One region of the Paenibacillus sp. YSY-4.3 genome, then DNA from elsewhere that is predicted to be linked to it. Evidence: predicted binding sites of a transcription regulator. Region 1 holds the regulator's gene; each other region holds the start of a gene.
What was found. Region 1 encodes NrdR, which represses ribonucleotide reductase genes. Its sites were predicted from a motif close to AACACNATATATNGTGTT; they were not measured.
Positions count from the first base shown of each region.

Region 2: a site for NrdR is predicted at 1,318-1,335, ahead of ACYUJT_RS03705 (adenosylcobalamin-dependent ribonucleoside-diphosphate reductase). Genes of this name have one in related genera too.
Region 3: a site for NrdR is predicted at 2,117-2,134, ahead of nrdI (class Ib ribonucleoside-diphosphate reductase assembly flavoprotein NrdI). Genes of this name have one in related genera too.

Region 1 is NZ_BAABMC010000001.1:596,310-606,521, forward strand. It holds gene phoU (phosphate signaling complex protein PhoU) at 1-463, shown strand, start outside; gene polA (DNA polymerase I) at 630-3,296, shown strand; gene mutM (DNA-formamidopyrimidine glycosylase) at 3,359-4,225, shown strand; gene coaE (dephospho-CoA kinase) at 4,301-4,897, shown strand; gene ACYUJT_RS02750 (lytic transglycosylase domain-containing protein) at 4,894-5,457, shown strand; gene ACYUJT_RS02755 (small, acid-soluble spore protein, alpha/beta type) at 5,536-5,757, opposite strand; gene nrdR (transcriptional regulator NrdR) at 5,911-6,387, shown strand; gene ACYUJT_RS02765 (hypothetical protein) at 6,427-6,621, shown strand; gene ACYUJT_RS02770 (phosphate ABC transporter substrate-binding protein PstS family protein) at 6,806-7,744, shown strand; gene pstC (phosphate ABC transporter permease subunit PstC) at 7,820-8,722, shown strand; gene pstA (phosphate ABC transporter permease PstA) at 8,719-9,606, shown strand; gene pstB (phosphate ABC transporter ATP-binding protein PstB) at 9,619-10,212, shown strand, end outside.
Region 2 is NZ_BAABMC010000001.1:795,980-806,191, forward strand. It holds gene ACYUJT_RS03700 (DEAD/DEAH box helicase) at 1-895, opposite strand, end outside; gene ACYUJT_RS03705 (adenosylcobalamin-dependent ribonucleoside-diphosphate reductase) at 1,578-4,247, shown strand; gene ACYUJT_RS03710 (ABC transporter ATP-binding protein) at 4,619-6,346, opposite strand; gene ACYUJT_RS03715 (ABC transporter ATP-binding protein) at 6,343-8,091, opposite strand; gene ACYUJT_RS03720 (protein kinase family protein) at 8,078-9,040, opposite strand; gene ACYUJT_RS03725 (class I SAM-dependent DNA methyltransferase) at 9,235-10,011, shown strand; gene ACYUJT_RS03730 (LLM class flavin-dependent oxidoreductase) at 10,053-10,212, shown strand, end outside.
Region 3 is NZ_BAABMC010000003.1:105,018-115,229, forward strand. It holds gene nrdE (class 1b ribonucleoside-diphosphate reductase subunit alpha) at 1-1,600, opposite strand, end outside; gene nrdI (class Ib ribonucleoside-diphosphate reductase assembly flavoprotein NrdI) at 1,611-2,021, opposite strand; gene ACYUJT_RS11235 (FecCD family ABC transporter permease) at 2,270-3,310, opposite strand; gene ACYUJT_RS11240 (FecCD family ABC transporter permease) at 3,311-4,366, opposite strand; gene ACYUJT_RS11245 (sensor histidine kinase) at 4,451-5,284, opposite strand; gene ACYUJT_RS11250 (spore germination protein) at 5,420-7,030, shown strand; gene ACYUJT_RS11255 (Ger(x)C family spore germination protein) at 7,034-8,233, shown strand; gene ACYUJT_RS11260 (hypothetical protein) at 8,230-8,442, shown strand; gene ACYUJT_RS11265 (GerAB/ArcD/ProY family transporter) at 8,476-9,573, shown strand; gene ACYUJT_RS11270 (M14 family metallopeptidase) at 9,625-10,212, opposite strand, start outside.

The DNA.
Region 1 (10,212 bases):
CAGATTGATCGTTACGCAGCAGCCTGTTGCCAAGGATCTTCGCCGGATTATCGTTGCTTTTAAAATCTCCAGCGATTTGGAGCGCATGGGCGATCTTGCGGTGGATATCGCTAAGGTAACGCTTCGTTTGGAAGGGCAGACGCTGCTGAAGCCGCTGATTGACATTCCGAAAATGGCGGAGCTGGTCGAACTCATGGTGGAAGAATCCCTTCAATCCTATTTGGACGAAAATACGGATCTGGCTTATAAAATGGCGAAGGATGACGACGAGGTCGACCATCTTTACAGTCAAACGATCAGCGAGCTGTATTCGATCGTTATTAATCATCCCGACTCCCTGCAGCAAGTGATGCTGCTTACGCTAGTGGGAAGATATATTGAACGTATTGCCGATCATGCGACGAATATCGGGGAGAGCGCCGTTTACCTCGTTACCGGCCACCGCCCAGACCTTAATCAATAATAAGAATACAACACGTGAATATAATCATAGAACAGTTAAAGCGCCGGAATGCTCCGGCGCTTTGCTGTTTGTGCATGAATATCGTGAATTATTGCAATGTTTTTATATATCGGGGGAGCATGTGTTAGAATAATAGTCAGGAGTATGCCCAAGAACGAGGTGCTGTATGGAAAAATTAATTCTTATTGACGGAAACAGTATTATTTACCGGGCGTTCTTCGCCATGCCGCCTCTGAACAATTCAAGCGGCCTGCATACGAACGCTGTGTACGGATTCACGAATATGCTGCTAAGACTCATTCAGGACGAGAAGCCGACTCATATTATGGTAGCGTTTGATGCGGGAAAGGTGACTTTTCGCCACGAAGGTTACGAAGACTATAAAGGGGGGCGTGAGAAGACGCCTCCGGAATTGAGCGAGCAGTTCCCGCTTACCCGTGAGCTGCTGGAGAGCTTTGGAATATGCTGGTTCGAGCTGCCTGGCTACGAGGCTGACGATATTATCGGAACGATCAGTATGCAGGCCGAAGCTGCCGGCAAAGATGTGCTAGTCGTAACCGGAGACAAGGATATGCTGCAGGTAGTTAGCGATAAGGTCAAGGTGGCCTTGACCCGGAAAGGGATTAGCGAAGTAGAGCCTTATGGGCCGCAGGAAATCCAAGAGAGATACGGGCTTACGCCGGATCAGATTATTGATCTGAAAGGTCTGATGGGCGATGCTTCGGATAACATTCCCGGCGTTCCGGGAATCGGCGAGAAGACCGCATTGAAGCTGCTGCATCAGTTCGGATCCGTGGAGGAAGTGCTTGCCCGGACGGACGAGCTAAAGGGCAAGATGAAGGAGAATCTTGTGCAGCATGCTGAGGATGCGCGGCTGAGCAAGAGGCTCGCTACGATTCATCGTGAGGTGCCGGTTGACCGTTCCTTTGAGGATATGCTTTTTCATGGGCTGCAGGAAGAGAAGGCGGCACCGATGCTTCGCAAGCTGGAGTTTAAATCGTTGCTCGAAAGATTGTCATTCGGTGAAGGGGCAGGAGACACCGGGGCAGCGGTCGAAGCCGGCAAGGCGCAGGACGAAGTCGAAGTAACGATCGTGGATGAGACTTCACTGCAGGAACTTGTGCGCGAGCTACCGCAGATCGAGGTCATGTACGTGGAGTCGCGAGGCGATAATCCGCATCAGTCCGAAGTTATGGGGCTGCTCTTCTCCTCGAAGGAGCGTCATTTCTTTGTGTCTTGCGAATTTTTGTTGAGTGCGGCGGCGAAGCCTGTCAAGGATTGGCTTGCGGATCCGCAAATACCAAAGCGCGGCTATGATCTTCATCGAGCCGATTTAGCGCTGTACTGGCAAGGGATTTCGTTCGCGGGAGCCGAATTTGATATCGAGCTCGCGGCGTATTTGCTTGATCCAACGGACAATAACCAGACGGTCAGCGGACTGGCTGCCAAATATCATTTGCCGCAATTGCTTTCGGATGACGAGGTATACGGGAAAGGTGCCAAGTTCAAGGTGCCCGATCCCGAAACGCTCAGCCTTCATTTGGCCCGCAAGGCGCTGGCGATGCTGCGTTTGATTCCGCTGCAAAAGGAAGAGCTTGAGAAAAATGAAATGAACCGGCTGTTCTTTGAGCTGGAAATGCCGCTGTCCCGCATTCTAGCGGATATGGAGAAGCAGGGGATTGCGGTTAACCGCGACGCGCTAGCCGCGCTCGGCAAAGAGTTCGAAGCGCAGATCAGCAAGCTGGAGAAGCGGATTTATGAAATCGCCGGCTTGGAATTCAACCTGAATTCGCCAAAGCAGCTCGGCGAGGTTCTTTTCGATAAGCTGGAACTGCCGGTCGTAAAGAAGACGAAAACGGGTTATTCTACGGATGCTGAGGTGCTGGAGAAGCTGGCACCATATAATGAGATTGTCCAGTTCATTCTGGAATACCGCCAGCTAGCGAAGCTGCAATCGACCTATGTAGAAGGTTTGCTGAAGGAGGTTCGCCAGGATACTGGGAAGGTCCACACGTTCTATCGACAGACGATTGCCGCTACGGGCAGACTCAGCAGTCAATATCCGAACTTGCAGAACATTCCGATCCGCTTGGAGGAAGGGCGCAAAATCCGCCAGGTGTTCGTGCCGTCCGAAGAGGGCTGGTCTATACTTGCAGCGGACTACTCACAGATTGAACTGCGGGTGCTAGCGCATATATCGGAAGATAAGGGATTGCAGGAAGCTTTCCTACATGATATGGACATTCATACAAAGACAGCCATGGACGTTTTCGGTGTATCTCAGGATCAGGTGGATGCAAACATGCGTCGTTCGGCCAAGGCCGTGAACTTCGGAATCGTTTATGGAATTAGCGATTACGGGTTATCGCAGAACCTGCATATTACCCGGAAGGAAGCTGCGCAGTTCATCGAACAATATTTCGAGGCCTTTAAAGGCGTGCGCCGTTATATGGATGAGATCGTTCAAGAGGCGAAGCGCAACGGCTATGTAACGACGCTGCTTGAGCGCAGACGATATCTTCCTGAGATCAACGCGTCCAACTTCAACCTGCGTTCCTTCGCCGAGCGTACGGCCATGAATACGCCGATCCAAGGTACCGCAGCGGATATCATCAAGCTTGCGATGGTGCTTATGGACGAGACGCTGCGCAATCATGGGCTGAAGAGCCGTATGCTGCTCCAAGTGCATGACGAATTGGTGTTCGAGGTGCCGCCGGAGGAAGTGGAGACGATGAGCAAGCTCGTACCCGAGACGATGGAGAAGGCATTACAGTTGTCGGTACCGCTGAAGGCGGAGGTAAGCTACGGATCCAACTGGTACGAAGCCAAATAGTTAGAGGTAGTTCAAAAAGATCGCTTTTGATCAAGATAAATTAAAGTTTGAGGTGAAAGAACATGCCGGAGCTGCCGGAAGTGGAGACCGTTCGGCGGACATTGTCGGCTCTCATCGTCGGAAAGACGATCGAGTCGGTGAAGGTGCTGCTGCCGCGAATTATTCAGCGTCCCGACGATATCAAGCGGTTTGAGATAGAACTGGCGGGCCATACTATTGTAGATGTTGGCCGACGCGGCAAATTTTTAAGAATTGTTATGGATCAGCTCGTGCTGGTCTCCCATTTGCGGATGGAAGGCAGGTACGGGGTATATGATCAGAATGAGGAAGTAGAGAAGCATACCCATGTCATCTTCCGGTTTACCGATGGCACGGAGCTTAGATATAAGGATGTCCGGCAATTCGGCACGATGCATTTGTTCCTCCCCGGGGAGGAATTTAAGGAGAAGCCGCTGATGAAGCTGGGGCTCGAGCCGCTGGAAGATACCTTTACGGCAGACGTTCTTCGGGAGTTGTTGTTCAAGCGATCGACGAAGATCAAGGTTGCTCTCCTCAATCAGGAATATGTGGTGGGCCTCGGCAATATTTATGTGGATGAAGCTCTGTTTCGGGCAGGGATTCATCCGGAGCGTGCGGCGAACACCTTGTCGGCGCAGGAGTGGACAACGCTTCATGAAGCGATCGTCTTTACCTTGACCGATGCGGTCGAAGCTGGCGGTTCATCCATTAAATCATATGTTAACGGCCAAGGCGAGATGGGAATGTTCCAGCATTCGCTGCAAATTTATGGGCGCAAAGGCGAATCATGCGTAAAATGCGGCCATCCGGTTGAGAAGAGCGTGGTTGGCGGCCGGGGGACGCATTATTGTCCGATTTGCCAGGTTCGTGCGCTGGACGAGCATTCAGGCAGAGAGAGAATAGGGTCATGATATGACCCGGACAATTTGAAAGTCGAAACGGCCTAGCCCCAAGTATGAAGTAAAAAGGGATAGCGAGGTGAATCAATGAATATCGGGCTGACGGGCGGGATCGCAACAGGCAAAAGTACGGTCTCCCAAATGCTGGTCACACGGGGAGCCGCTTTAATCGATGCCGATGTTATTGCCAGAGAGGTAATGGAGCCCGGGCATCCTGTGCTGCAGGCGGTACAGGAGCGGTTCGGGCCGGACGTCATCCATGATGATGGTACATTAAACCGCAAAAAGCTGGGCGAAATCGTCTTCGCCGATCCGGAGAAGCTTAAAGCGCTGAATGGTCTTACCCATCCTGCCATTCGCGCCGAAATGAGGCAGCGGATGGCAGATCATGAGGCGGCGGATCCTAAACGACTTGTCGTCGTGGACATACCGCTGCTGTATGAATCCGGACTGGAAACGATGTTTGAACAAGTGATGGTCGTGTATGTGCCCCGTGAAGTGCAGCTTAACAGGCTGATGCAGAGAGACGGACTGACTTTAGAGCAGGCAGAGGCAAGAATACGAGCCCAAATGGATATTGAGGAAAAGAAGGAGAGGGCGGATATTTTGATTGATAATAGCCTCGGAATGGACAAGACGGAGTTGCAGATCGAAGATTTTTGGCGGAACAAGGTTTTGCTATGAAATGGCTGCGTAAAAAAAGAGTGCTGCTTTTGTTGTTTCTCGGTTTTACTGTAATTTTATTTTTTAATTCCAAATGGTTGGCCTTATTTTACCCGATTCATTACAAAGAGGAAATTAAGATTCATGCACAGAAACACAATCTCGATCCCTTGATGGTGGCAGCGATCATTCGGGTGGAGAGCAATTACAAGACAGGGTCCGAATCGAAGAAGGGCGCGCTCGGCATCATGCAAATTATGCCGGATACTGCGAAATGGGTCATAGAACAGTCGAAGCTGCCGGATGTATCTTTAAAGAAGGTAAAGGAAGAGAGCGATTCGAATATCGCGATTGGAACCTGGTATTTGAAATCGCTGCACGAACAGTTCGATGGAAATGAGATCGCCATGATTGCAGCATATAACGCGGGGCCGACCAATGTCCGGAACTGGCTGCGAAGCGGCAGGTGGGACGGGAAGCTCGAATCGGTCAAAAATATTCCGTTCGGCGAAACGAGGCATTATGTGCAGAGAGTCACTCATTACTACGATCAATACGTTGACATTTACGAGCGCCTTTAAGATAACGGTACTCATTTATGATAGAAAAGCATTGGACAGGCTGGGGCCTGCGCCAATGCTTCCTTGAGCCTAGCTTAATTATTGATATTGGCCTGCCAGGTGCTGCTCGGCCAAAGTTACCAGACGTTTGGTGATGAAACCACCAATCGAACCGTTTTCGTAAGAAGTCAGGTTGCCGGCATATCCATCTTGTGGGAAAGAGATGCCAAGCTCCTGAGCTACTTCATATTTCATTTGCTCCAGAGCGCCGGAAGCTTGTCTAACCACCAGGTCGTTCGAAGAATTATTATTTTGGGCCATGATATGTTCACCTCCTTGTGGTAAAAGTATTATGTGCCGAAATAGACATCTTCATTACGAATATTTTAGTTATTTATTGGCATTCCTTGACGCTTCCGACAACAGTGACGATAGCTTAACCAAATTTCTTTATAAAAAGGGGGTAAATACACGTTGAAATGTCCATATTGTGACTATTCCGGAACGAAGGTGCTGGATTCTAGACCGGCGAACGAGAACCGTTCTATCCGCCGCAGGCGGGAGTGCGAGAAATGCAGCCGCCGATTCACTACCTTCGAGATGGTGGAGGAAATGCCGTTGATTGTCATCAAGAAGGACGGCAGCCGGGAGGAATTCAATCGGGAGAAATTGCTGCGGGGCTTGATTCGCGCTTGCGAGAAACGGCCGGTATCCGTCGAGCAGCTTGAATCGATCGTGTCGGCAGCGGAAAGGTCGCTGCGCCATACCGCTAACGCCGAAGTAGAGAGCCGGGAAATCGGGGAGCTTATTATGGAACAATTGTACCCGGTAGACGAGGTAGCATACGTACGATTTGCTTCGGTCTATCGTCAATTCAAGGACATCAATATGTTCATGAAGGAATTGAAAGGCCTGCTCTCAAAGAGCAGTGGCCCGTCGGATTCCATATAGTCCGACCGTCTAATTTGGACACGCTGGAGGTTTGCGTTCATGAAATGGAACAGCCAGGCCGGAATGGCGCTTGGATTTTTAGCCGGAACAACGTTTGGCAGCGGAATCGGCTTTCTGCTTCACTGGCAATCTTACGATATGGTTGCGATCGTGAGCGCATGCGGTGTGATTGGCGCAGCCGCAGGGGCGTGGATAGTGCATAGAGTTATTGGCGGCACCTCAAATGCTAACTAAGTGTGAAGAGCGACAGTAAAATTTAAGAAATTGGAATAATAAATACCCGTTTAATTCACGATAAGTGAAAGAAGCGGGTATTTTATTTTTATTTTTTACACAGAGTTTACAAAACTCATACATGGGTTTGATATTCGGTTTCTATAATCAGATTGTACAAACAAATGAGGGGGAAACTTAAACAATGAAAAAGAGTTTAATGTTAGTTTTGACTTTGGCATTGACATTCACGTTGGCCGCATGCGGTCCAAATAACGCGGCGAAGTCCAATAATCCGGCAGAAGCTCCAGGTACTGCTAACGAAACTCCGGCAAATGAAACACCAGTATCTGAACTATCCGGTTCAATCCTTGCTGTTGGTTCTTCAGCACTTCAACCACTGGTGGATCAAGCTTCCAAAAAGTTCATGGATCAAAATCCGAAGGTTTCTATCCAAGTACAAGGCGGCGGCAGCGGCACAGGCTTGACGCAAGTCTCCGGGGGACAAGCTGATATTGGCAACTCCGACGTATTTGCCGAAGAGAAGCTGGATGCAGCTCAAGCGGGCGAACTGGTTGACCACCAAGTAGCGGTTGTAGCTATGGCAGCAGTCATCAATCCTGACATCACAGTTGATAATCTGACGAAGGATCAATTGGTTGGTATTTTCACAGGTAAAATCACCAACTGGAAAGAAGTCGGCGGACAGGATCAAAAAATTCAAATCGTAAACAGACCGTCCAGCTCGGGTACGCGCGCGACGTTCGAGAAATATGCATTAGGCACGAAAACGGAAGATCTTCAAGGCTCTATCCAAGAGGATTCATCGGGTACGGTTAAAAAGCTGGTAAAAGAAACGCCAGGCGCGATCGGCTACCTTGCTCTGTCTTACCTCGACGATTCCATCAAAGTTGTGAAATACGACGGCGTCGATGCAAACGAAGAGAATGTTGCTAACGGCAGCTATCCGGTATGGGCGTATGAGCACATGTACACGAAAGGCGAGCCAAACGAAGTTGTAAAAGCATTCCTTGAGTACATGGCTTCTGATGACGTACAAAATAACGATGTCGTTGAGCTTGGCTACATTCCAGCCGGAAAAATGCAAGTAAAACGCGACGTAGACGGCAACATTACGAAATAATATACGACATCATTTCGGCAAGACGAGAGGCGGATTCTTCTGCCTCTCTCTGTGCTGTGTAAAGGGAGAGGTCTTATGGCTCATACCGGCAGAAGACAAAAGCCAAAGCAACATATAATCGAAGAATGGACCGGTAAAATATTTACATCGCTATGCATCGTCCTTTTGGTAGTCACTATTTTCTCCATGGTGTATTTCGTGGCTACCAAAGGACTAAGCACGTTTATAAAGGACGGAATCAGCGTGGCCGAAATATTCGGCAGTACGCAGTGGAAGCCGGACGGGGAGCCTCCGTTCTTCGGCGCTTTGCCATTTATTATCGGATCGTTCAGCACATCGCTGCTCGCTGCGCTCATTTCTGCTCCCTTAGGTATTTGTGCGGCTCTTTTCATGGTTGAAATCATGCCGAAAATCGGTAGAAAATATTTGCAGCCTGTCATCGAGCTTTTGGCGGGAATACCCTCCGTTGTCTACGGGTTCGTGGGCCTGAGTGTCATCGTGCCATTTTACCGCGACGTATTTCCGGGGCAGGGGTTAGGGATTGCAGCCGGTGCCACCGTGCTGTCGATCATGATTCTCCCGACGATTACGTCCATTGCCACCGATGCGCTGGCCGCGCTGCCTCCGGGTCTGAAGGAAGGTTCCTACGCGCTTGGAGCAACGAGGTGGCAGACGCTGTACCGTACGGTGCTGCCTACGACGCTGCCGGCTCTGATGACGGGTGTCGTTCTCGGTATGGCGCGGGCCTTCGGGGAAGCGCTAGCCGTTCAGATGGTAATCGGGAATGCTCCGCATATCCCCGGTTCGCTGTTCGAATCCACTTCGACTTTGACGAGCGTCATTACACTAAGCATGGGTAATACCGTTATGGGCACGATGCAGAACAATGTTCTGTGGACAATGGCTCTCATCCTGATGATGATGACTTTTGTTTTCGTCTTCGTAGTACGGTGGCTGGAAAGGAGAGCTAATCGATGAGCGCAAAAACAGCAGATAAAATCGCAACCGCGGTCATTGTGACTTTGGCCGGCTTTATCGTCCTCATATTGGCCGGACTTCTAGGCTTCATTCTGGTCAGGGGGCTAGGACATATCAGCTTCGACTTCCTGACTTCCCCACCGGAGACGATTAAGGAAGGCGGCGGGATCGGGCCGCAGTTGTTCAATTCCCTATTTCTACTCGTCTTGACCTTGCTAATTACGGTTCCGCTAGGAATTGGCGCGGGAATTTATATGAGCGAGTATGCGAAGCCGGGAAAAGTGACTGATTTTATACGCCTGATCGTTGAGGTGCTGTCCTCCTTTCCGTCTATTGTGGTTGGCTTGTTTGGCTTGCTGGTTATCGTTAACGTATTCGGCTTCGGCTTCTCGCTGTTCTCTGGCGCCCTCGCATTGACCGTGTTCAACTTGCCGCTAATGGTGCGTATTACGGAGCAGGGGATGAAAAGCGTGCCGGTAGCCCAAAAGGAAGCAAGTTTGGCTCTCGGCCTGTCGAAGTGGAAAACGATTCGCTCGATTATGCTGCCGATTGCGATGCCGATTATTTTGACGGGCACAATCCTCGCTGCGGGCCGCGTGTTCGGTGAGGCGGCAGCTCTGTTATTTACCGCGGGAATGAGCAGCCCGAGACTCGACTTCACGGATTGGAATCCGTTCAGCCCGATGTCTCCCTTGAATCCGTTCAGGCCTGCCGAGACGCTGGCCGTTCATATCTGGAAAATCAATTCGGAAGGTTTGGCTCCGGATGCTCCGGAAATTGCTGCAGGAGCCTCAGCCGTACTTATACTCACCGTGCTGGCGTTCAATCTTTTGGCCCGCTGGCTGGGGCGTGTCATGCATAAGAAATTTACAGCAACGAAATAGGGAGGAGCCTCTATGAGCAATATCGAACTATCCGTCAAGGATTTGAGCGTGTACTACGGGGAGAAGCAGGCGGTCAAAAATGTCTCGCTGGACTTCGAAACTAAGCAGGTGACGGCGTTGATCGGCCCGTCCGGCTGCGGGAAGTCAACATTCCTGCGCAGTTTGAACCGGATGAACGACCTCATTAGCGGTGCAAAAATTACCGGGGGAATATGGATCGGTGATGAGAATATCAACGATCCCAAAACCGACGTAGTGCTTCTGCGCCAAAAGATCGGGATGGTCTGGCAAAAACCGAACCCTTTCCATAAATCAATTTACGAAAATATTGCATTTGGTCCCCGTTATCACGGGATCAAGGATAAGAAGAAGCTGGATCAGATTGTCGAAGAATCCTTGACGAAAGCCGCGCTTTGGAATGAGACAAAGGACAGACTGCACCGTTCCGCGCTTGCATTGTCCGGCGGGCAGCAGCAGCGGCTATGCATCGCCAGATCCATTGCGGTTAGCCCGAGCATCATTCTGATGGATGAACCTGCCTCGGCGCTTGACCCGGTATCTAGTTCCAAGGTCGAAGAGCTAATCGCCGATTTGAAGAAGGAATAC
Region 2 (10,212 bases), 200 kb from region 1:
TCTCTTCAGGCGACAGCTCGACATGAATGTTACGGACGATCCGTTTCGTGAATTCCAGGTCGCCGTCGCTGCGGCGGTTGCGGATCATGACCTTGGAGAGCTCTTCCTTGAGCTTCTCCTCATTTTTCGGGATGCGCTTATCGACGACGAAGTTGGTGGCAAAATCGCCTTGTCCGCCAAGCTGGCCCGGCTTCAGCAGATTGATCAGGTTGAACAGCTCGCTCAGGTCGTTCTGAACTGGTGTGGCGGTGAGCAGGAGGCAGTATTTTTTGCGCAGCTGGATCATGAATTGGTAGTTGGTCGTTTTCTTATTCTTCAGCTTGTGCGCTTCGTCGACGATGACCATGTCATATTCGTTGTTAAGCAGAATTTCCTTATGGGGATCGCGCTTAGCGGTATCCATAGAGGCGACGACGATATCGTTGTCCCAGGAATACTGCTTCTTCTGGGCCACGGCAGGGATGGCGAATTTCTGGTTCAACTCGCGAACCCATTGGAGCACTAGTGAGGCTGGGACTAGGATCAGCACTTTGCGAACAAGTCCGCGAATCATGTACTCTTTGAGAATCAGTCCGGCTTCGATCGTCTTACCAAGCCCGACTTCATCGGCAAGAATCGCCCGGCCGCGCATTTCGAACAGCACCTTGCGGGCGGTCTCCGTCTGATGAGCCAGCGGTTCTACTCCGTGGATATGAGAGAGGCTGAGGATCTCTTCAAAGCTAGAAACGAGCGAGGCGTTCTCCGCCTCCATAGCGAGGTTAAACAGCTTCCAGTCGTCCCAGGGTCCGCCTTTGTTCAGGCGGTTGTTCAAATCCTCGTACCAGGATCGGTCGAACTCGATCGGGGGACCGGCCTGCACGGAAGGACGTACGGGATTTGGAGGATGCGGACTCATGATGTAAACCTCCCTTATCTGTCATCTTCTAATTCGTGTAGATGTAGTATGGACGAATAAGTAGAAATTCATAACTTCGGGAGCGGGAGCTCGTGATTGTGTCAGGATGTGTCGTATTATGTCTGGCGTGCGGAGCTTCATTAGGTTGTTGGGCGGATTGAAATCGGCATATCAGGGGACAAGCAAAGTAGGGTGCCTAGGATGAGATATAGGGAAGCAGGCAACCCTAAAAGTGAAGGTGGCTGATCGGGGTTTCAGGTAGGACGTGGAAAATTTTCAGCGTTTTTTTCAAAGGAAGGAACGAAAAATAGAGGGATTCCAAGCAAAGAGGAGATCATAGGGGACAAACGCCATTAATCTGCCTTAATTTTCAGAGAAGTCAAGCTGTAACATCGAGATGTTGTGTAGTATAATGATACTCGCCCACTACATATTGTGATTTATACATATAAAGATCGTTTATGTGATGTGGATGAGGGTTATAAATAAATAAGAAAAAGGTTAGAGAACAGACAGGAATCGGCGGTATTTGTGCAGGTAAGGCACCTGCGCAGCTACCGACATTTTTTTGCGTCCAGGAGAGGTTGGATGCAGTGATGAATGTCACGACAGTAACCGACAATTCACTGCGGACGATGTAGAATAAGGGCGCAAATTATAAATTACGAGGAGGGTGTTTTCTTTGAAAACAGAGCAGAAGCAACGTCTGGAGGGACTTAGCGAAAAAATCTTTTTGGACCGGTACGCCTGGAAAAATCCTGATCCGAGCCATGCGGAGGTCGGCGACGTGGTCCTTGTACTGACCAAGGATGATCCGAAGTTTCCTACGAAAGAAGTAGGTGAGGTCGTAGCTCGTGATGGACGGATGGTTACGGTGAAGACCCGCTCCGGCGAACTCGTGCAATCAGATGTAGAGAAGCTGACGCTGAATATCGAGAAAACACCGGAAGAAATGTGGGACCGCCTTGCTTCCGCCATGGCTTCGGTGGAGGCTACTCCAGAGCTGCAGCAGGATTGGGAGGAGAAGTTCCGATACGTGCTGGACGATTGGAAGCTGGTACCGGGCGGACGCATTGCCGCTGGCGCCGGAGCCAGTGATGAGTTGACGCTGTTCAACTGCTACGTAATTCCTTCGCCGAAGGACAGCCGCGGGGGCATTATGGAGACGCTGTCTGAAATGACCGAGATTATGGCGCGCGGGGGCGGAGTCGGAATTAACCTGAGCTCGCTGCGGCCGCGCCGAGCTGTCGTCAAAGGCGTAAACGGCTCATCCAGCGGTGCCGTATCCTGGGGCGGGCTGTTCAGCTATACGACCGGTCTGATCGAGCAGGGCGGCAGCCGCCGCGGTGCGCTGATGCTGATGATTAACGATTGGCATCCGGATGTGCTTGATTTCATTACAGTTAAGCAAACGATGGGCCAAGTGACGAACGCGAACCTGTCGGTTTGCGTCAGCAACGATTTCATGAAGGCTGTGAAGGAAGATCTGGATTGGGAGCTCGTCTTCCCGGATACGACTTATGAGGATTACAATGAAGTATGGGACGGCGACCTGGACAAATGGAAGGCTGCCGGACGGAGAGTCAACCATTTCCGTACCGTGAAAGCGCGGGAGATCTGGCATACAATCATTGAATCGGCCTGGAAATCGGCTGAGCCGGGCGTCGTATTTATGGAATACTACAACCAGATGTCGAACAGCTGGTATTTTAACCCGATCATCTGTACGAATCCGTGCGGGGAGCAAGGACTGCCTGGTTGGGGCGTGTGCAACCTGTCGGCGATGAACCTGTCCAAATTCTATGACGAGGACAAGCATGACGTTGCCTGGGACGACTTGGCGCTGACGACGCGTATTTCGGTGCGGTTCCTGGACAATGTTATCAACAAGACGCCTTATCATTTCGAAGAGAACGAGAAAAACCAGAAGAACGAGCGCCGTGTAGGCCTTGGCACGATGGGGCTGGCCGAGCTGATGATCAAGCTGAACATCCGTTACGGCAGTCCAGAGTCGCTGGAATTTCTCGATAAATTATATGGATTTATTGCGAAGGAAGCTTATCTTGCTTCAGCGGATATTGCGGCAGAGAAGGGCTCGTTCCCGGCATTTGAGGCTGACAAATATCTGCAAAGCGGATTTATGAAGGTGATGACCGAGGTATACCCTGAGGTTGGTGAAGCGGTTCGCGAGAAAGGCGTCCGCAATGTTACGATCATTACCCAGGCGCCTACGGGTAGTACGGGAACGATGGTTGGCACATCGACAGGGATCGAGCCTTACTTCGCGTTCAAATATTACCGTCAGAGCCGTCTGGGCTTCGACGAACAGTTTGTGCCGATCGCGCAGGAATGGATGGATGCGCATCCGGGCGAGAAGCTGCCTGATTATTTCGTGACGGCGATGGATCTGTCCGCCGAGGATCATATCCGCGCGCAAGCGGCCATCCAGCGCTGGGTAGACAGCTCGATCTCCAAGACGGCGAACTGTCCGGCCGACTTTACGGTAGAAGAGACGAAGCGCCTGTATGAGCTGGCGTTCGACCTCGGCTGCAAGGGCGTAACGATTTACCGTGATGGCAGCCGCGACGTTCAGGTTCTGCAGACGGAGAAGAAAGAGGATAAAGCGGAAGCAAATGCGACAACGGGATCTTCCGAGAGTGAAGCTGCTGCGGGTGCTTCGGCTGGCGCTGAAGGTTCGGCAACGAGCGCGGAGCAGTCTTCCTTAAGCGGACCGGATCAAACACTGTCTGCCGGCGTGGACCCAAGCGAGAAGACGGTGTTCGATAAACAGTACAAGAAGCGTCCACAAGTCCTTCACGGGGCAACGTATAAGATCAATACGCCATTCGGCATGGCGTACATTACGATTAACGACTTGAACGGCATTCCGAGCGAAATTTTCCTCAATGTCGGCAAAGCGGGCTCAGACGTCTTCGCGATGGCCGAAGCTCTAGGCCGCGTATGCTCCCTGTTCCTGCGCTACGGCGACCATGGACAGAAGGTGGAGCTGCTGATCAAGCATCTGAAAGGCATTGGCGGCTCCGGAGCCATCGGCTTCGGACCGAATCGCGTCGAGTCGATTGCCGATGCCGTGGCCAAGGCACTGGAAAGTCATGTACAGCATGGCCCTTACGATGATCATGATCCGGCGCCGGTAGCTGCGACTGTGGCTCATCACGAGGAGCTGGGACAAGCAAGCGCAAGCTCTGTGGGCAGCGTTACGAGCAACGGCTCTCATGTCGGCGTACCAACTACTTCGCGCGACCTGTGCCCGTCTTGCGGCTCGGCCTCGCTGCTGAACGTAGAAGGCTGCAAAACCTGCGCGAACTGCGGGTATAGCAAGTGTTCGTAAGCTAGAATAAATAATTGTGATGAAATAAGTGGTTTTTGTTTTTGGAAAAATTAGAAGAGTGGCCAAGTGTGGTACTGTAAACAAGCGATCATCGAGAAGGCGGTTAACCTTGTATCTCGATTGATCGCTTGTTTTGTTATAATTTATGATGATTGGAAAAAAAGGTGAAATGGGTGATAAAATGATTACACTGAACGATTCCGAAAAATCGCTCTTCTAATCAAAGTAATTAGCTGTCATATTGATAGGTTACCGGCTAATTACACGAGTTAGAAGGTCTTGAGCTCATTTGTCCAACTTATGTCAGTAGCGGTAGGAGAAATTCGTATTCACGTGGTCACACGTTGCTGTCGTACAGTAGAATTCCCTGGTCATTCAACGTTCCATAATTCTTGCATTTCCTTACACCTGCTTAAAAGATCTGTAAGAGACCCTTGATCCATGATTCTTCCATCTTTCAATACAATGATTTGATCAGCGTACTGAAGGCATTCTCTCCTGTTGGAGGAAATTAAGAAGGTTTTATTGGATAAATCCTTAATTCTTGCCCACATTTTTTGTTCTGTTACTACATCCACTGCACTTGAAATGTCATCCATAACATAGAAATCGGCATCTCGTGCAAACATACGCGCAAGCGCGGTACGTTGAATTTGTCCTCCCGAAAGCTTTACACCGTTAGGACCAATTTGAGTATCGAGCCCATTGTTGAATTCCGGTACGTCCTCTTCGAGGACAGCTGTATAGATTGCCCGGTCGATGACGTTGTCGTCATGCATGCCTAAAGATATATTCTCTTTAATGGTATCGCTAAACAGAATCGGTGTTTGCGGCGTGTATGAACTTTTTGGCGGCACAAAAAAGGAGTGCGGCGTCTTGACGATATCGCCATTCCACTTGATTTCTCCGCTTTGCATAGGTAAATGCCCAAGTATGGTGCGAAGTAATGTCGTCTTCCCTGATCCTACTTTGCCAGCGATAACGGTGATGCTGCCTTTTGGCAACCTAAAACTAACATCGAAAATTCCTTTGTCGGATTCTTTAAATCGATATGACAATGAGTGAATTTCAAGAAGTTGAAGAGGATCGTGTTTATCAACCTTGACCTCACTAACGTTCTCAGTTTTGAGTGAATGGTGCTTTACCAATGCAGACTCGTTTTGTGGCGTGAAGAACTGTGCCATTCTTGAAAATGAGATGCCGGCTTGTCGATAGGAAGCTAGAAACACTCCGAAAAATTGAGTTGACTCTGTAATAAAAGCTAAATAATATACAAACAATGAAAAATCGCCGATCGAAATCGTACCATTTTGAATGTCTCCGGCGGATACTATCAAGATTAGGCCGGTTCCGATGCTTACTGTATTTGATGCCAATAAATTTAAGAACGAAGAAAACATTTTGTCTTTGATCATGAAGCCTTTGCGCTCTTCGTTCAGTTTGGTGAATCTGTCAATTACCCGTTCTTCAGCTTGGAACGATTGGATAACCGGTGTCATTTCTGCGATTTCTCCAACAAAAGAGGCAAGATCGCTAGAAGAGTTCCTGCTCGCATGCCGGTATTTTTTCAATTTGCGGTTCGACAAGTTGGATACGGTAATAATAAAAATTAAAGGTAAGAAAATTAACATGGTGATTTTACTGCTGATCGTAAAGAGAAGCATGAACGAAAACGTTGAGAAAATCACTTTGCCCGTGACATCCAGAGTCCAACTAATGGAGGTTTCTATTTGATCCGCATCTTCACGGAATTTGATGATGGTGTCGCCTACCGAGTTTTTCTCGGAATTGGATGTGATTAACTGCTCCAGCATATTCCTTCGCAATAAAGAACTCATGGAGAAGCGGTGATGGACATCTGTTAATCCTCCGCAAATCAGTAAAACAATTCTTGCGAGCGCTGTTGCGAGCAGGAGCGCAGTAAGCATCCAAACATGTGAATTCAATGTCAATTCAATGGCTAATGTGTCGAGCAGCTTACTTATGATTAAGCCTGGAACGATAGGTCCATAATGTATAAGAATCCATACGATTCCGTTTATTATATATAACCATGGGCGATAGCGGATCATTGTCCACATATATTGATAAGTCTTCATACCAACACTTCCATTCCACCGGTAATCAATAATTTGTGGTACTGTGAATGCTCGTCTCTTGCCAGTGCATCGCGAGAACCAAACTCGACGATTTTGCCTCGTTCTACAATCATAATTTTGTCGGCTTTTTCGACCGTTGATAAACGGTGTGTAATGATAATTGCAGTTCGATTATGTAAAAGCCTAGTAGTTGCAGAATGTATTAATAATTCAGTAGCGGGATCTAGCCTTGACGATGCTTCATCTAGGATTACGACCCTAGGACTGATCAAAAATACACGCATCAAGGAGATTAATTGCGCTTCGCCAGCCGAGACACCGATGCCATTATCCAATAACGGCGTATCAAGGCCATGGGGAAACGATTTATACCATTTGGTTAGTGCTAATTCTTCAATTAACCGGTGGATACGGTCATCGGCTATGCTTGGATCAAATACGGACAAATTATTGCGCAAAGTAGATCGGAACAACTTGACGTCTTGTGTAACTATCCCTACGGATTTTCTTAGTGATCGTAACGAAATATCACGAATATCAATACCGTCTATCTTCACGCTGCCTTCGGTAGGATCGTAGAATCGGAGCAGCAGTTTTGTTAACGTGGATTTACCGCTGCCAGTTCGTCCTAACAAACCTAACTTTGTATGTGGTTCCAAATAGAAATCGATTCCGTCTAAGGTGATTTGATCATCTTCATAACGAAATATGACATTCTCGAATTCAACAGAAGCACTGGCCTCGTGCTTAAGCTCCTTGTGCCCAAAAGTCATAGGCTGAATATCTAATATTTCTTTCACCCTGTGGATACTTGCGTCTGCTTTTTGCCATTCCTCAAATTGCAGTCGGATACTCTCAATTGGCTGTACAAGGAGATTCGTAAAATTAATAATCATAAATAGCGTACCAATTGTAATTTGATTTGTGCTTAATAAGTAAGCACCGATTGTAAAGGAGATCATATTGCCGATTGAGAATAACAATAAAGAAGCAGACTGTATCAAGTATCTGCTTAATTTGACAGCAATGCTCGCCGACAAAAGTTTATGAAGAAAACTATAAAACCGCTTCATTACAAACGGACTAGATCCATTCGAGCGAATATCCTCCAACCCGACAAAATACTCTGTAATAAAGCCGTAGAAATGCCCATAAGTAGCTCGTAATTTTTGAAAATAAGGAATTCCGACTTGTCTAGCCTTTGATAGCAAAAATAGGGCTGACACTGTAAATATGGCAAGAAGAGTGCCGATTCTCCAATCCAAGGAGAACATGATGCCGTTAATACCAACGATTAAAAGAATGTTTCCCAATAACTCAATAAATAAGTTCGAGAAAAAGCCTTGTAAAACGTTAACATCTCCATCGATTCGTTCGATGATCTCGCCCGATGTATATTTTTTCTGATGAACCATACCAAGCTGCAAGTAGTGTGAAGCCAATTTTGTACGTAGGGAGTTGGTAGATTTCCAGCCAAGCGTCTCACCGACATATGTAATTAGAAGAGAAACAAGCTGCTGCGATAAAGCGACTCCTGTAAAACCGACGGCAATGAGTATCAAATATTGAAAGTGCTTTTGTGAATAGGCCCCGTCTATAAAGTCCCGAAGCAAATAAGGATTGTAGAGCTGTAATCCAATGTTAATCAATACAACTATGAAAAGCATGATATATTTTGCTAATAGCGGCCGGAAAAATTGGATAAAAAAATCGCTGTATTTGATCGTCCCTTTATTCTTCAGCATATTCCACATCCTTTTCCCAATGAAGTTCATTCCCGCGCCAGCTGCTAAAGGCACCACAACTTGCCATCGTTGATATTAAGTCGGGGAGAAGTTTGATTTGTTTAACAAGAAAGTCAATATAAAGATTGCTTTGAAGAGAATGATCATAAAACCATGACTCAGGTATATCATCCAACCAATCTTTTATTTGAGAGACGGTTAAAGAGCAAATTTTTTTGTACACGCTTACAAAACTGTGGCTGGAGGAATCAGAAACATCTATATGCTGATCCAAGGCTCGAAACACTTCTCCTAATCCGCACATTGCATAGCGTTTGCCGCTAGAAACCATTAATTTTCTATAAAAGATGGTTTTATACTGCTCATTGTCGCCGGCTAGTTTCATCGCATTGAGTTTTGAGTTCCCCTCCCATGTATACCCCCAGAAGCAATCTCCCTGGTCAATAATTTGCAATAGACGGCGTTCCCCTTGTTTGCTAACTATGATGTTTTCACCATTTCCAAATCGGTCGAAATTAGCGGTTAACAGGTCAAGCGCAACGATTTTCGGTATTTCGTCGGCATTATGAAGATCCGATAGGAACTGCATCCAAGATTGCTTGAGTTGGGTACCATCCCGCATGTTATCTTCAATATCCGGGACCCATTCGCTGGCAAAGTAGAGGCCGCTGCGATAAGCCCCTTGATATTGAGCCGGAAGTATGGATGAGTCCAACTTAGCTACGACTGCGGTTGGGATTGTGATGCCGAGATATTCGGCCAAGTGAAAAACTAAAATTTCTTGTATCATGACAGCATTCCAATGTTCCCATAATTGTTTAGTTTGATTAAAAATATAAGGCGTTTTAATCACATACTTCATGCTATTATCGGCAACAACTGCGAGAGGTTTACTTTGACCGTTGCCTAGATCATGTGAAAATTGGCGGACCGTAACATGCTTAAGCATAGAACCTCCTGAAAAATTGTAAATTTACAAAACAATAACAATTCGTTGACAAAAGATAATGAGTATTGTAGCATGTAGTCGAACATATTTCCATATATATCTTACTTTGTATTTTTTCATGATATTTGTCTGAAGAAGGAAGTTTGTTAGCCTGATGAATATGAAATCATTACTATTGTCAAAGGGGTCACGGAATGATGACGATTAGTGAACAAGCTTTATCAGAGGATACAAATAGATATATAGAATACGATAATTACGCATGGTTTTGGAACAAATACTGGGGGCGAACGTCGGTAAGGCGGGTACTTCCAATTGTAAAAGAATTAGTTCTGGGAAAACTGCCTCAAGGAATTCGCGTTTTAGATGTTTGTTGCGGATCGGGACAGTTGGCGAAGATATTGTCGAAAGACGGGTATCAGCTGTCTGGGATTGATGGTTCATCCGATATGATTCAACTAGCGTCTCAAAATTGTACAGATGGAAACTTTGTCGTGGGTGACATCAGAGCCCCGTTCCCTTTTCAAGAAAAGTTTCATGTAGCGTGTTCATTCTACGATAGCTTAAATCACGTTCTATGCTTAGACGATCTTGCATGCGCTTTCAAAAACATATATGGGGTATTAGAAAATAACGGTGTATTCATTTTCGATTTAAACATGGAAGATGGCTTTAAAAGCCGATGGAATAATCGACCGAATCAAATTGTCCAACAGGATTATGTTTGCATAGAACACTTTAAATATAACGAAGATAGAAGAATTGGAACTAACAATGTAACTCTATTCCTACTGCAGGATGAATGGGTGAGGAAAGACGTCAGCATTGTAGAGAAGTGTTACTCACATTCAGAAATCATAGAAGAACTTAGCAGAGTCGGATTTACAAATATCAACAAGTTCGAATCGTCTGAAACGTTCAATTTGGTTGATGATAAAGGGCGATACTATTTTGTTTGTGAAAAGAAATAGTTCTCGGCATTGGGTACATAAAATGATACGGGGGATCAAGCATGGACTTAACGTATTACAGTGAATTGCCCGGTTTTTTGGATAACGAAAACTCGTTACATAAGATAGACAGCATTTCCAAATTGTCCGAACAATATCATTTTACCGGAACGTTGATATTCCATCATCACGGATCGATGGATCCTTGGTATTTAGCTTCTC
Region 3 (10,212 bases), on a different contig from region 1:
GGCCTGCGAACAGCGCCTTCACCTTGTCGGTACGCGGCGAATAGTCAATCTCCTCATAACGATTGAAATAAGCTCCGCTCGCATATTCGCTATGTTCGAAGTCCTTGAACGTCACTTGTCTCTCCCGGGCAATCATCATGGAGCGCTCGATCGAATAGAAGTTCAACATCATAAAGAACGTGCGCGCAAAATCTATCGCTTCCTTGGACTCATAAGGAATATGGTTCAGCGCCAAAAATCCATGCAAATTCATCGCTCCGAGGCCGACAGAATGCAGCTCCCGGTTCGCTTTGGCCACAGAAGGTACGATCTCCAGTTCGGTACGGTCGCTGACCTCAGTGAGGGCGTCCATCGCCAGATGAACCGTCTCGCGCATCCGCTGGTTCTTCATCACATTCACGATGTTCAGCGAGCCCAGGTTACAGGAAATGTCACGCTGGATCACATCCTCCTGGTTATAATCGTTGATCGTGGACACTTCGCTCAGCTGCGCGATCTCACTGCACAGATTGGAGAACTTCACGCGCCCGATGTTCTTCAGGGCATGCTGCTCGTTCGTGTTATCCACATACATGATGTAAGGATAACCCGATTCCATTTGCGTTTGCGCAATTTTGATGATCAGATCGCGCGCCACGATTTTCTTCTTCCGTACTTTCGGGTTGTTCACGAGTTCATCGTACATCACCGTCAAATCCATATCGTCCAGATGGATGCCGTATTCCTGATGGACGGTATGCGGATAGAACAGATACATGTCCTTATCCTGCTCTACCAGTTCGAAGAACTTGTTTGGCGCCACGACGCCAAGGGACAACGTCTTGATGCGGATTTTCTCGTCACTGTTGATTTTCTTCGTATCCAGAAACTCATGAATGTCCGCATGGAACAAATTGAGGTAGACGACGCCGCTGCCGTCCCGCTGACCCAGCTGGTTGGCGTAGGAGAATGCATCCTCGAACAGCTTCATCACGGGCAGTACGCCGCTCGCCTTACCGTCAAGGCCTTTGATTTGCTCGCCGGCCCCGCGGATTTTGCTGAGATTGAGGCTGACGCCCCCGCCGATTTTGCTAAGCTGCAGCGCGGAATTAATCGCGAACCCGATGGCGTTCATCGAGTCATCTACCTCAAGCAGGAAGCAGCTGACGAGCTCCCCGCGGCGCTTCTTGCCCGCATTCAGGAATGTTGGCGTAGCCGGCTGATACTCCTGGGAAATCAGTACATCTGCATAATCTCCGGCTTTCTTGATGTCGCCGTCACCAAGGAACAATGCCGTAACGGCAATTCGATCCTCGTATCGCTCTAGGAACTTCGAGCCGTCATTCGTTTTCATGGCATAGTTGTTGTAAAATTTGAAGGCGCTCATAAAGGATGGAAAACGGAATTTGCGCGCATACAGATCCTCATACAGCTTCTTCACATCGGCGAACTCGTATTTTGCGAACAGCTCCGCCTCGTAATAATCATGCTCGATCAAATAGTCGATTTTCTCCTTCAGATCATGGAAGAATACCGTATTCTGGTTCACGTAATCGACAAAATAGCTGCGCGCCGCCTCCAGATCCTTATGGAACTGGAACTGCCCGTTCTTCTGCACCATAATTTCATTATTAAGCTGTATCCAATTGGGTATTTGCGTTTGCGAAAGTGGTTGAGTTGGCGTTAGTGTAGTCAATTTGCTTAACCTCCTGTATAAATCTCTCGACATCCTTTTTGGTGCCGCTAAGCTCGAATTTCATCAATAAAGGGACCGAATACATCTCCGCAACCTGATCTCCAGCCAGTCCGTAACGAACGCCCCAGTTCGTGTTGCCGCTTGCGGCAACGCCCTGCAGCAGTTCTCCGTTATCCTCAAGAAATTTCAAAGTAGTCTGAGGAACCTGACCGAAGCCTGTCGTATATGTAATGAGTACAAATGGCTGGTCAACGACCAAGCCGTCTCGAATCTGGATATGCTCCACATCCAACTTGCTAACGAATCGTTTGACGTTACCCGTCTTCGAATCAAAAACAACGAGCATTGCTGTTCCCTCCCGCAAAGAAATAGCCCACCCGCAGTAGATGAGCCATCGGCAGTCATCATTCAAATTGGAGTAATTCCTTATCTCCCAAGCATTACACTATATATGGTGTATGTTGTCTTTAAACCACACCAAATATAGTGCGTGTTTGTAATATACCTGTTTTCCTTAAATTAATCAAGAGGTATTTCCCCAACAAAAAAAGCTGTGACCCCCGCCTGTTCGCGGTACGCCACAGCTTCAGCGATTTAACCTTTTACTTTTGTCAGCAAATAGAGGAAATATGGTGCCCCAATGATGGCAACAACGATGCCTGTCGGGATTTCCGTAGGCTGCATCAGCCAGCGCCCGATCGTATCGGCAACGATAACGAGCAGCGCCCCGGTCATGGCCGATGCCGGCAGCAGCAGCTCATGCTTTGGTCCAACGAGCCGCCTCGCCAAATGCGGAGCGATCAGGCCGACGAAGCCGATGCCGCCGCTTACTGCAACCGAGGAGCCCGCCAGGCCAACCGCCACGGCCAACAGCAGCAGACGCTCCTTCTCCACAGGCATGCCAAGCCCTGTCGCCGAATTCTCCCCCAGGTTCAGGACGTTCATTACCCGGGCTTTATAGAACGCCAAGGGAAGCAGCACGACGATCCATGGCAGCAGCGCAAGCACGAATTTCCAGTTGGAGCCCCAGATGCTGCCTGCCAGCCAAGTCGCCATAAACTGATATTTCTGCGGATCAAGCTTTAGCGTCAGCACGATCATCGCCGCGCTAATTCCAGCCGCTACGCCAATCCCCGTAAGAATGAGCCTTGTCGGCGACACGCCTTCATTCCGCTTATACGACAGCGCGTAGATGAGCGCAGCCGTCAACCCCGCCCCGAGCAGCGCAAGCACCGGAAGCAGGAATACAGAGCGAAACGATGTCGTTGGAAAAAAGGATACATACAGCATCACCATCAGCCCTGCGCCAGCGTTGATGCCAAGGATGCCCGGATCCGCCAGCGGATTGCGGGATAACCCTTGCAGGATACAGCCGGAGACCGCTAGTCCTGCACCGATGAGCACCGAAATGACAATGCGCGGGAGCCGAAAATCAAACAACACAAGCGCCTGCTTCTCCGTACCCATGCCGAACAGCGTTTTGATGACATCCACTGGCGACAGCCGAATGAACCCTGTGTTCATACTCACAATAAAAGCGCAAACGATCAAAATGCCCAATATCGCCATCACCAAGATGCCGCGCCGCATTCTGCGTTTTCCCGAAGTCGAATTTACTGCCTGTACAGGTTCCATCTATAACTCCCTCCTCTCTTTGCGTGCCAGATAGAGGAAGAACGGAACGCCGATTAACGCGATAAGAGCGCCTAGCGGCGTTTCCGCCGGTGCATTGATCATTCTTGCCGCCAAATCGGCAAACACGACGAGCAGGCTGCCGAGAATGGCCGAGCAAGGTATGATTGTCCGGTAATCGACGCCGACCAGAAACCGGGTCAAATGGGGAATAATCAGTCCGATAAAACCGACGGAGCCGACGACAGCCACCGACGATCCCGCCAGAATGAGTACGACCACCGTCCCTGCCAGCTTGACCAGCCCCGTGCGCTGCCCAAGACCGACGGCGACTTCTTCCCCCAAGCTTAGCATCGTAATCGACCGGGAGAGCATCATCGCGCCGAGCAGCGCGCCCCCGACCCAAGGGAGCATGATTTTCAGTTGAAACCATTTCGTGCCGGCAACTCCGCCCGCATACCAAAAGGCCAAGTCCTGACCAACCCGGAAATACAGCGCTACGCCCTCGCTAAGAGCTACCAGCAGCGCGCTGACCGCTGCCCCGGCCAATATCAGGCGCACAGGAGTAACCCCTCCCTTTGCCAGCGAACTGATCCCGAAGACGAGCCCTGCACCTGCCCCCGCACCGAGGAAGGAATATAAAATGAGCATATTAAATGATAATCCCGGTAAAAAAGCAAAGCACAGCGCCAGCGCAAAGCCTGCGCCTGAATTAAGCCCCAGCAGCCCGGAATCCGCCATCGGATTGCGGGTCATTCCCTGCATAAGCGCGCCGGCGACGGCGAAGCTCGCACCGATCATGACTCCGCCAAGTACGCGGGGCAGACGTATTTCCTGTATAATCTGATGCTGCGTCAGCTCTGGATTGTAGCGAAAAACCGCCTCCCATACCGTTACAAAATCAATGTCCGCCGCTCCGAATGAGACCGATAGCATAATGCCGAAGATTAAGGCGGCAATCCCCCCGAACAGGATCAAAGTGACAACAAGCGGCCTTGTCCGCCTCTTCAGCACAGGTAGACTTCCCTCCGTCTGCGTTGTTTCTAACATTTCAGCCATATGTAGTTCTCCCTAAACTGTTTCTATAATTAAAAATAATGATACTGATAATCGTTCTCATTATATGTCGTACGATAGGCATCGTCAAGGTATCGACTGTTTTTGAATCGTCACGATCGTTTGTCCGCCGCTGCGTTCAATATCCAAGCCCCATCTCATCATGGCCGCCCGATCCTGCATCATCTTGATGCCATAGCTATGGCTGCCAGGATTGCCGTTCATGTCGAAGCCCACCCCGTCATCGGTGACGGAGCACTGCCATCCCCCGTCAATGAGAAGTCCTTGAATCCGCACCTCTTTCGCGCTCGCATGCTTATGGATATTAAGGAGTGATTCGCGGATCAAAGCAAGCAGCTCGATTTTATCGCGAACCGATAATCGCTCTTCCGGAATATCCCAGCTTATTCTAATATGCAGATCCGATTCTCTCTTTAGCTCCTGGATCAAGCTATCGATACCCTGCATCCATGATACGGAGTCCGGCGCCGCCGGATGGCGCAAATTCGCGATCGCTTCACGAACATAGGTATTCGTACGATGAATATTGTTCTTTAACTTCTCAAAAGTTACCTGGTCGTTCACTTGCGCCTTCTCGATCTTGCTCACTTGAGCATTTAAGAGAAATAAGGATTGCGCTATGCCGTCATGAATCTCCCGGGCGATCTTCTCCCGTTCTTCCAAGGCAGCCTTAAGCGCCTTTGCCTCATTCAGCTCCTTCTGGATTTGCTCCATCATCTTGAACAGCTGCGTCAGCAAGAGAACCGACACCAAAAATACGATGGCCGGGGACAGCCAGTTCCCCAGCTCCATCGATATTACAGATAATAAATATTCATGCCTCACAAATTCCCAGATGCCGATCGTTATCGTAGGAATGGCAAGGATTAACCATTTGACTTGCTGATAGGACATTCTCATATTTGCCTCCAATCTGGCCTTGCCGCGTTCTTCTCTAACTATAATAACAGCTTGCAAGGAAGCTGCGGAATAAAAAGTCAGCATTAAGCAAATCTTTATATTACCTACAGATTCCAATAAGGAGGAGCCCAGCGCATGTCAATATGGTTAAGACTGCTGCGGAGACAACGCAAGAATAATAGCCCCATTCAACTCCCAAAGCATGTACACAAGGCGTTACCTGCAAATTTGTCTTCAGACAGCGAAGCTTCTCCTTCCAGCAACACAGGGCGGCAGGATGACCGCGTGCCATGGATGAAGCAGCAGCTCGCTAATTGTTCGGATATCGTCTTTCGCCAATTCAAGGTTAAAACAGGACGTCGTTGTACCTTGGTCTACTTGAGGAGCACGGCAGACCAGACGACGATTCAAGACGTTATACTGCGCAGTCTGCTGGATTTTAGCGGATCGGAGAACAGCGACCTTATTCATTACCTGTTTGACGACCAAGCGATTTCCGTCTCCGAAATCAAAATCGTCACGGAGACGAACGAGGCTATTACCACCGTCCTTAGCTTCGGAATCGCGCTTATTATTGAGGGTGAACCTAGGATCATGACTTTCCCTTCCGCTTCTTCCTTAACTACACGGGCGATCGAAGAAGCCCCGAACGAATCGGTCATCCGCGGACCGAGGGAAGCCTTTAATGAGAGCCTGGATACGAATCTATCGCTGTTGCGCAGAAGATTGAAGAGCAAAAATTTCAAGATAGAGGAACTTAATCTGGGCTCCGAGACGAATACGAGATTCGTTATCGCCTACATGGAAGGGATCTGCAAGCCAGAGCTTATCCAAGAACTCCAGCGAAGACTGTCCTATCTCGATATTGATGCGGTTTTTGGAACTGCGACCTTCGAGGAGGTCATCGAAGACTCGCCCTTCTCTCCATTTCCGCAGGTTGAATATACAGAGCGGCCTGACATCGTCAGCGCATCGCTGCTGGAAGGACGCATAGCGCTTATCGTCGATGGAACTCCCTCCGCGATTATTGTTCCAGTCACCATAACTATGCTGATGCAGACAGCGGAGGATTATTTTCAGCGGTACATCGCCGCCACTTGGATTCGCTGGGTCCGCTACCTGTTTCTTTTTGTTTCCCTGCTGCTGCCGTCTTTGTACATTGCCATTACTACGTTTCACCCGGAAATGATTCCTTACAAGCTGTTGATAACCGTCGCTGCGGCAAGAGAAATCGTACCCTTTCCTGCCTTTGTCGAAGCATTCATGATGGAGCTTTTTTTCGAAGCGCTGCGGGAAGCCTCCGTTCGTATTCCGAAATCAATTGGCCAGGCTGTGTCGATTATCGGCGCGCTTGTCATTGGTACGGCCGCGGTGCAAGCAGGGATCGTCTCGGCCGCCATGGTCATCATTGTCTCGCTGACCGGAATCGCGTCCTTCATTATCCCGCACTTCGATCTTGGACTGTCGTTCAGGCTGCTCCGCTTCCCGATCATGGCTTTAGCCTCAATGTTAGGTTTGTTTGGCGTCACCTGCGGGCTGATCATTATTTATATTCATCTGTTAAACCTTAAATCATTCGGAGTGCCTTATTTGTACCCACTCACGCCGCTAGCCAAAGCGGATTTGAACGATACATTATACCGCGCCCCATGGTGGGCGATGAAGAAACGGCCTGTAGCACTAACCCGCAACGATACACGCCTGAAGAAAAATCCCCGCGGCTGGGAGAAGCAAAAGGAGGAGTGAGCATTGGATAAGCTGAGAAGCAGACCGTTTCTTGCCATACTATCTGCGATTATCATCTTGACCACAAGTGGCTGCTGGTCGTCTGTAGAGCTCAATGACCGGGCGTTCTGTAGTCTGATGATGATTGATCTAACGGATGATGGACAATTCGAACTGACTCTCGGCTTCCCGCTTCCGAACCGCATGATCCCCGGACAAGTCGGAGGGTCTGGCGATTCAGGCAAGGATCCGTTCGCCTTTGTTACGAAAACGGGGCAAAATTTGCCGCAAGCCCTGCAGGACATTCAAAGCGACATATCAAGAAGAATTACTTTCGGGCAAACGCGTATTGTCGTCATCGGCAGCGCCCTGGCGAAGCATGGCATCGATCCTGTATTGGAATTTATCAGCCGGCGTATCACCTTCCACATTAGCGCCAATCTATTCGTAACTCCGGGAAAGGTACTGGAACTTGTGGAAACCCCAACGACATTCGAGCGCTTCGTCTCAGTTATTCTAAAATCCTATATCACCCATCGTCTGACCATTGATGCTACACTTAGGGACGTTCTTCTTGCCAGATACGGCTCGGGGGATGTTCTTGTACCTATGCTGTCTTTCAGCAAAGCCCCGGAAAGAGTAGTCAAGAAGGAGAAAAGCGAAATATGGCTCGGCGTTGACGGAGCGGCAATGCTTGTCAAAGGACGAATGATCGACAAGCAGTTGAATAAGGAAGAAATGAAAACCGCCTTATTGCTCTATTCCAACATCAAAGAGATGACGTTTCAAATTGAGTCTCCTACCGACGGTAAGGAGGTCATTTTCAACGTAGACGACGTCACCACGAAGTTTATAGCCGAACTCAAGGAAAACAAGCCCGCTGTTCGCTTGGTAATTAGAGGGACGGCATCAATCCTGTCCTCCGACTCCAAGCTCGATCTTCAGAACGATGAAATGCTTATTCTTCTGCAAAGAGAGCTGAACAAGGAAGTTAGAAGCCGGATTATGCAACTGATCCAATCGACGCGCACCGCTAAGGCTGACGTCTTCCAAATGGGAAATTACTTTAATTGGAAGCACCCTGACGTGTGGAAAAAATTTCGATCGAACTGGAATGAATTTTATGCCAATGGGCTGGATATTGAAGCTTCAGTAAACATTAGAGTTCGCGGAACCGGTGAAGCTTACCGGTCAATCAGAACGGAATGGGGAGAAGGCACGTGATTGTGATTGCCCTTGTTTTTGTTCTAATTGCACTGTATGAATGGTCCGATTGGCGCAAGCGTCATAATGGCACGACCAAGCTGTGGAAGCTTGTCACGGTGATTGCCGTATTGCTCGTTTTGCTGGAGGCTCATTTCCTTGTTAAGGACTACTGGAACTTCGAAGTAGGACTACACAGGCTCTACCGCTATTTGAGCCGCTGGCTGTAGACATGCCGCATTGATCCCGGGAGGAAACAACTGATGGAGAAGATTACTCGACTGCAAATATTTTCGGTTTATAATCTATACATTTTTACGGTGACCATCGCCTTCTTAACGGGCCTGTACATCCAAAACAGCCACTACTCCACACCCGTGAGCATAATTATTGGAGCCGTACTCAGCATCCTTCTTCTGTACCCTGCCTACAAAGTTACCGTACGTCGTCCGAACGAGACGATCATCCAATATGGCGGCAGCATTGTGGGCAAAGTGCCGCATGCTTTTTTTATTCTGGTTGTTGCCGTAATGAATCTGCTCCTCGCCGCGGTTAATCTTCGTGAGCTTGAGAATTTTCTCATTCAAGTTTATTTGCCGGGAACTCCGTCATGGGTAATCGCGCTGATGTTCGGATCCTGCGTTGCTTACTGCGTACGTTCCGGGGTCACGACCGTCTTTCGAGCAGCTTTGGGCATTTTTTTTATTAGTTCTTTAGCTTATATCAGCACTCCTTTCATGGTGACGCAAGCCATGCACATTGAAGTACTTCCGGCTCTTATCAACCATTGGGACTTTAAGCAGATCGGCATGACCGTCTACGATTCCGTCGTTATTTTCGGGGAGTTTTCCTTCCTGTTTCTGATTATGCCTTACATTAAAACACCGAAAAAAGTCTATCGAACTATGGCAATAACGATCCTATCTTCCACCATTATTATTTTGTCTCACGTGATACCGATCCTGATGATTCTAGGTCCGCAGCTGGCAGCCAATCTGACTTATCCCGACCTGGATCTCGTCCGTTCCCTGCGCACCGGGTCCTTTGTGGAAACATTGGACCCCATTTTGATCGTCATGTGGCTGACCAGTCTGTTTATTAAAGTCTCCTTTATGGTATTCATCGCTGTCTACAGCATATCACTGCTCGTGAAACTGCCGGATCACAAACCGCTCGCCCTTTCATTTACGGCATTTTCCTGTATTCTATCCATGCTTCTGGTTCGCTCCCAGGTCGAGCTGGATTTCTTGCTTGTCAAGGGGTTGCCGCCGCTACTGATCTTTACTGAATTTGTGATTCCAGCGATCTACTGGATCGTAAGCGGAATACAATCCCGTAAAAATAAAACGAAGAGTGCTTAAGCATTTCGCTTAAGCACTCCTCCTCCATCAATATTCGCATGATGATACCGGTTAGTTCGCCCATTCTATCCAGTACTCGCCGATCGGCGTCATGACCAAATACCAGTCATCCCACTTTTTACTGGCCTGAACGATCATCGGAGCAAGTCTGCCCTTCTCTGTCGTCCGGTCGAATGGCTGCTCATAAAAGCCGGTTTCCTGTTTAAGTTCTATGGTGGCATCCACCACTTCGGCAGCCGTACCGAGCCGCGGATGGGGCTCATAAATCCATCCTGTACCATCATCGGTTTGAATTTTGTACCAGTTGCCTACCTTCGCCGCTGCTTGTAAGGTTTGCGGGCTTACACGGGTTGTCGCCTTAGACAGAAAATTCGGCTCGCTGTATACGTCCCGCGCCTCGGTAATCGTCAAAGCACCCTCTTCCAGCGGCTGCTCGGCCCGGTTGCGATTGCTGCTCAGCCACAGTCTGTAGCCTTCGTCCGCAAGCCATATGCCGATCCCTTTATTTCGTTTCCATTCCTCAGCAAAAGCGGACAGCGGCAAATGCGCTTCCCCCGTCTTGATGCCGATTTCCGGCGTAAAGGCGGGACGCCCGAATGTACTGATGAACCAGTCCGTATATCCTCCACCGGAAGGATT